Regions from separate parts of the Aminobacter aminovorans genome, predicted to be linked through region 1. Evidence: riboswitches for the same ligand, from Rfam matches in the RefSeq annotation. Region 1 holds a riboswitch; the other holds the start of a gene.

Region 1 (3,338 bases):
CCATCTCCGGCCAGGAGGTCAAGGATCTCAGCGGCGGCATCGATGGGCGCCTGCAGCTTGACCTCGCCAATGACATGCGCGCCTTGGCGCGGCTCGGTTACAGCATGCGCCCGGAATCGACATCGTCGCCGGTGGTCATCTCCGGCACCGCCGAACGGCCGACCCTGCATACACTCAACGGGGCGCTGGGTATCGAAAAGGACGTCGGCAAGCTCCGCTTCGGCGTCACCGGCGAAGTTGTCGACGAAAGCTACAGCGACGCCGAGCTCACTGACGGCACCACGCTGTCGCAAAAGGACCGTGACTCCAGCCTCTACACCGGTAAGGTCCGGCTCGGTTACGAGGTCTCGCCTGCCTTCACGCCATTCGGCGAGATCGAATTCGGGCGCCGGGTCTATGACCTGCGCTTCGACACCGCCGGCTTCGAGCGCTCGTCCAAGCGCACTGGTGCCCGCGCCGGCGTCGAAATCGACATGGGCGAGAAGTTCGGCGGCGAAATATCTGCCGGCTGGATCTCGGAGGACTTCGACGACGACCGGCTGAAGACGGTTTCCGCCGCAACCATTGCCGCCGACCTCAAATGGTCGCCGATGCGCGGCACCATCGTTGGCCTGACCGGCGAAACCCTGGTCGAAGGATCGACCACCGCTGGCGATAGCGGCTCGGTGCTCTACAACGGCCGCCTCAGCGTCGAGCGGCAGATCCGCTCCAACCTGACCGGCTTCCTCGCCGGCGGCGTCGGCTACCGCGACTATGCCAGCTCAAACGACCACGAACTCAGGCTGAGCGCCGAGGCGGGCCTGACCTGGTGGCTCAACCGCTATGCCGGCCTTACCGGCAAACTGCGCCACGAGACCTTCGACAGCACCTTGCCGTCCCGCGACGCCAAGACCAACAGCGTCTTCGTCGGGCTGAAAATCCAACGCTAACCCGATGCAGGCAGGCCGCTGATGCGGGTTGCGGCGGCCTTCAGAGCCTCCTCTCCTTGCCCCGAATACACCTCGCTCATGATCAGATCGGCAAGCGGCAGACGGCGGCCCCAGCCATGCCGCTCGAGGTCGGGCTTGTCGGCAAATTCACTGACATGGCCGACGCAGAGATAGGCCACCGGCACGACGTGATCGGGAATGCCGAGCAACCGCTTCAGCGCCTGGCGCTCGAGGATACTGACCCAGCCGACGCCGACGCCTTCGGAGCGTGCGGCGAGCCAGAAATTCTGCACCGCGCAGACGGTACTGAAGAGATCCATCTCAGGATTGTGCCATCGCCCGAGCGGGGAGCTTTCCGAACGGCTGCGGTCGCAGGTGACGACCAGATTGAGCGGACTTTCGCAGATGCCTTCGAGCTTGAGCTTGCGATAGAGCTCGCGCCGCTCCTCGGCGACCTCAGGCAGTTCCTGCTCACGTGCGGCGACGAACAGATCGCGGACGCGCTCACGCCGTTCGCAATCGCGGATGACGATGAAATCCCATGGCTGCATGAAGCCGACCGATGGCGCATGATGGGCCGCAAGCAGGAGACGCGCCAACACATCGTCGTCGATCGGATCGGGCAGAAAATGGCTGCGCACGTCGCGGCGCGTGAAGATAGCGCGGTAGACGGCATCCTGGGCAGCAAGGTCGAAACGGCCTGAAATGGCATTCAACTGGTCAGCAAGCATCGCATGTCCCCTGGCGAGCATATCGGCTTCCTCCGCCTGACCATGCGGAGGTCGATGTCTGCCGGGCCGGTCTTCTGGCTCGAGTTCAACCCGTCATCGGCGCCTTCCCGTTCGACAAGAACAGTGGCTTTTTGCCGCTACGGTCCCTCTTACAGCGTTGGGCACGCCACGGTCTTGCACCGTGTTCCCGATTCTCCCGCATCGCTGCGGGCACCCGGCAGGATGTTTCTAGCGACAGTGGCCACCGAAAGCCATCGCACTGTGCGTCCAATCCTGACACAGGCGCGACATGCAGCTACTTGCCCTGCTTCATCTCGCCGAGAAGGCCTTCGATGACGCCGGCCATGCTCTTGCTGAGATCGGAGCGCGACAGGGCAAAGGCGACATTGGCCTCGACGAAACCTTCCGGCGAGCCGCAGTCGAAGGTACGACCGCGATAGTGGTAGCCGTAGAAGGATTGCATCTTCTCGAGCTTGAGCATGGCGTCGGTGAGCTGGATTTCGTCGCCGGCACCACGCTCCTGGTTTGCCAGGATGTTGAAGATCTCCGGCTGCAGTATGTAGCGGCCATTGATGAACAGGTTCGACGGTGCGGTGCCCTGCTTGGGCTTCTCCACCATGCCTTCGATCTCGAAGCCGGTGTGGACGGACTTGCCCTTGCCGACGATGCCGTATTTGTGCGCTTCGGCCGGGTCGCATTCCTGGACGGCGATGATGTTGTTGCCGGTCTCGGCATAAAGCTCGACCATCTCGCGCATGCAGCTCTTTTCCGACTGCATGATCATGTCGGGCAGCAGCAGCGCGAAGGGTTCGTCGCCGACAAGTTCGCGTGCGCACCAGACAGCGTGGCCGAGACCGAGCGGCACCTGCTGGCGCGTGAACGAGGTCTGTCCCGGTCCCGGCTGCAGCCGCTGCAGGCGTTCGAGCTGCTCGGTCTTGCCGCGCTGGGCGAGCGTGTCATAGAGCTCGAACTGGACGTCGAAATGGTCTTCGATGACCGCCTTGTTACGCCCCGTGACAAAGATGAAATGTTCGATGCCCGCTTCGCGCGCCTCGTCGACCACGTACTGGATGACAGGGCGATCGACGACAGTCAGCATTTCCTTGGGGATAGACTTGGTGGCAGGCAAAAAACGCGTGCCGAGGCCGGCGACCGGAAAAACTGCCTTGCGAACTCTTTTCATTGCGTGGGCGTCCGATAGAGGGATGTATCGGACGCCAGCTTTGCCACGCCCGAATTGAAGAATACTGAATGCGTTCACATATTCGGTGACAGCGGGCAAGACCATTGATCACGCGATCTTGATTGTCCGAACAGCTAGGTGGACAATCCCTCAAACCGCTTTTCGTTCCCCAAGGGGTCTATGGTAAACTGATTGATAACCGGCATCGGCGATGAATCGTGTTTCTGATCTCTCCAAGGAGGAAAGAATGCCCCTTCGCAAGACCGCCAAACGCCTGGCAAGCGCCGCTGCAATCGCTGGCCTTTCGCTGGCATTGATGCTGCCGGCCGGCCCGGCGGCCGCCGAAGCCGGTTTCCAGCGCTGGGTGGCGAGCTTCCGCTCCGTCGCCGCAGACAACGGAATTTCGGGTTCGACCTATGACCGCGCCTTTCGTGGCGTGACCTCGGCCGACCCGGAAGTGCTCGAAAAGGCCCGCTTCCAGCCAGAATTCACCGC
Region 2 (3,338 bases), 220 kb from region 1:
GCGAGCCCCGGAATCAGGGCCGGCATGGCGTGGATGAGGACGTGCCGCGGCCCGGCGACGAGGTGGCGGTGCGACATGTGTCAGTCGGCCCGCATCGCGGCGGCCAGCCGCTTGATCGCCGCGATGTTGCGCGGTCCCGGCGTCGCCTCGTTGTATTCGAGCACGAAGAAGCGGTTGTTCTTGACCGCCTCGATATCCTTGAAGGCCGGGTTGGTGCGCATGAACTCGATCTTCTGCTCGGCTGTCACCTCGCCGTAGTTGACGATCACCACCATGTCGGGGTTGCGCTCGATGACCGGTTCCCAGCCGATCTCGACCCAGCTCGACTCGACGTCGTCGGTGATGTTCTTGCCGCCTGCAGCCTCGATGATCGCAGTCGGCATGGCGTAGCGGCCGGCGGTGAAGGGCTTCTGCTCGCCGGAATCGTAGAGGAACACGTTGACCGGCTTGTCGAGCTTGGGCAGCGACGCCTGGAAGTCGGCGAGTTCCTTCTCGTAGCCCGTTACCAGTGCTGCCGCCTTCTCCCGCACGCCGAAGATGGCGCCGAGATTGAGCAGGTCGGCATAGACGTCCTGAAGCGACGACTTGTCCTTCTTCATGATGTGGATGCAACTCTCGGTCAGTTCGTAGACCGCGATGTTGAAGGGCGCGAGCGTGTCGGGCGTGACGTCGCCGCCGACCTTCATGCCGTAGTTCCAGCCGGCGAAGAACAGGTCGGTGTCGACGCCGAGCAGCACTTCCTTGGTGACATATTTCGGCGCGAGTTCGGGCAATTCGCCGACGCCCTTGCGCAGGTTCTCGTCCAAGGTCTTCCAGCCCGAGATGCCGGAATAGCCGACCATATGGTCGGCAAGGCCGAGCACCAGCATCATCTCGGTCAGGTTGACGTCATGCGAGACGGCACGCTTGGGGGCTGCCTCGAAGGTCACGTCACGATTGCAGCTCTTGACGGTTACGGGGAAGCCGCTGGCCAATGACGAGGCGCAGGTGGCGAGCAGAGCGGCGGCGATGATGGGCAGGCGCATGAAGGCTCCTTTTGATGTTCAGCGTTCGAGGTGGAAGGAAAAGCGCGGGCGCCCGGTGACCGGATGGTCGTCGAGGGTGGCACCGACGGAAAAGCTGTCACGGATGCGCTCTGGCGTCAGTATGTCGGCCGGCGCACCACAGGCCACCGCGCGGCCGGCGTCCATCACCAGCACGCGGTCGGCATGAGCGGAGGCGAGCGCCAGGTCATGCAGGGAGACGACGACCGTGCAGCCGAGATTGCCGAGCAGTTCCAGCACCTCGAGCTGGTGGCGGATGTCGAGATGGTTGGTCGGCTCGTCGAGGACAAGAAGGTCTGGCTTCTGTACAAGCGCCCGCGCAATCATTACGCGCTGCTTTTCGCCGCCGGACAGCGATCCGAAATCGCGCGCCGCCAGCGCGGTGAGACCGAGTAGGGCGAGGGCTGCCTCGACCTTGATGTAGTCGTCGTCGCTGGTGCCGAAGCTCGTGACATGCGGGGTCAGGCCAAGCTCGATGATCTCGGCGACCGTCAGGCCGAAGTCGGAAGCGCTCTCCTGAAGCACTGTTGCGATACGGCGGGCGCAGTCGCGCGGCTTCATCTTCCAGATGTCGGTGCCGTCGAGGCGGACAGTGCCCGTCGTCGGCTTGTGATAGCGGTAGAGGCAGCGCAACAGGCTCGACTTGCCAGCGCCGTTGGGGCCGACGATGGCAAGCAATTCGCCAGGAGCAACTGCAAGGCTGACCGGTTCGAGAATAGGCTGCGAGACGCGTGGTCCCCAGCTGACGCCGTCTAGTTCGAGCAGTGCCGGGGTGGTGCCTACGAGGTGGCTAGCGGCGTGGACGCGATCGAGCATGCCCTGTCTCCGCGATCGGGCGGAGGTGGCAGAACGATCCGGTGAGCGCGCCGGTACTGAAAAAGGCAGTCGCAACCATCATCATCTCCGCGGCACACCCCGGCCGGTTGAGTTAATCGGATGATGGCAGGTCTCCTGGCTTGCGGGTGATCGCGCCTCGGAGCCTTCCCGGCCTTTCGGCCAGTGGCATGTTTCCGAATTGCTATCCGCTCACAGTTGCGGGGGCAGCCACGGTTTCGCGTCAGGGACGTCTCACCGTGTTCCCATTTAACCTGCTGCCCGAACCGGATAGCAGGAACCATCGCTGTCGTGGCTACAGCAGCGACGGGTTGCTGACAATCGCTAAAGCGTCATGCCGGGCGCTAAAGCGTCATGCGGGGGCTAAAGCGTCATGCCGGCTGCTGAATTGCGTCACGCCGGTCGAGCGCGAAGGAAATGAGCGCGACGCCGAAGGCAGACAGTGCGATGGCCGCGCCGACGAAGGGCAGGTCGGCATAGCTCACGCCCATCGAAATCGCCGCACCACCGGCCCAGGCGCCGGCGGCGTTGCCGGCGTTGAAGGCGCCCTGGTTGAGGGTGGCCGCGAGGTTCGGTGCCTCCGAAGCGGTTTCGACGACGCGCATCTGCATCGGTGGCACGATGACGAAGGTGATAACGCCCCACATGAAGACGAGCAGGATCGCGGCGGGCGCCGAAGAGCTGAGTTCGGCGAAGGCGACGTGGATCGCCGCCATCACCACCAGCGCGCCGATGGCTGTGGGCATCAGCTTCCAGTCGGCCAGCTTGCCGCCGATGATGTTGCCGATCGTCATGCCACCGCCGAACAGCAACAACACCCAGGTGACCGATTCAACAGAGAGGCCGCTGACGTCGGTCAGGATCGGCTTGATGTAGGTGAAGACCGCAAACAGGCTGCCCGAGGCGAGCGCCGAGATGATCATGGCGAGCCACACCTGGAGCTTGCCCAGCACCTTGACCTCGCCGGCGACGCCACCCTTGCCGGGAGGGGCGACGCCCGCAGGGACCAGCCAGGCGATGGCCGCCACCGAGAGCAGGCCGATGACGACGACGGCAAAGAAGGTTGCGCGCCAGCCATAGGCTTCGCCGAGTGCCGTGCCGCCGGGGACGCCGAGAATGTTGGCGAGCGTCAGGCCGGCAAACATCAGGGCAATCGCGCTGGCGCGCTTGTTGGCAGGAACGAGGCTCGCCGCCACCACCGAGCCGATGCCGAAGAAGGCGCCGTGACCAAAGGCGGTGATGACGCGGGCGATCATCAGCGTCCAGTAGGTGGGGGCGATGGCGCAGAGCAGGTTGCCGAGGACGAACATCATGGCGAGCCCGATCAGCACCGGTTTGCGCGGCAGTTTCGCCGTGCCCACCGCGATGATGGGTGCGCCGATGACGACGCCTAGCGCATAGCCGGTGACCAGAAGACCTGCGGCGGGGATCGACACGCCGAGGTCGGCGGCGACCTCAGGC

The links. A riboswitch is a leader RNA that binds a small molecule or an ion and turns the genes downstream of it on or off. The one in region 1 is predicted to bind cobalamin.
Region 2: it holds a riboswitch for cobalamin, as region 1 does, so the genes downstream of both, DY201_RS10125 (ABC transporter ATP-binding protein) here and bluB (5,6-dimethylbenzimidazole synthase) in region 1, are expected to answer to the same signal.

What each region holds. Positions count from the first base shown of each region.
Region 1 is NZ_UFSM01000001.1:1,848,866-1,852,203, reverse strand. Features, by position in the region: gene DY201_RS09055 (outer membrane beta-barrel protein) at 1-929, shown strand, start outside; gene bluB (5,6-dimethylbenzimidazole synthase) at 926-1,660, opposite strand; cobalamin riboswitch at 1,708-1,893, opposite strand; gene galU (UTP--glucose-1-phosphate uridylyltransferase GalU) at 1,956-2,843, opposite strand; gene DY201_RS09040 (lytic murein transglycosylase) at 3,091-3,338, shown strand, end outside.
Region 2 is NZ_UFSM01000001.1:2,068,594-2,071,931, forward strand. Features, by position in the region: gene DY201_RS10115 (FecCD family ABC transporter permease) at 1-26, opposite strand, end outside; gene DY201_RS10120 (ABC transporter substrate-binding protein) at 81-1,025, opposite strand; gene DY201_RS10125 (ABC transporter ATP-binding protein) at 1,044-1,859, opposite strand; cobalamin riboswitch at 1,968-2,177, opposite strand; gene DY201_RS10130 (MFS transporter) at 2,249-3,338, opposite strand, start outside.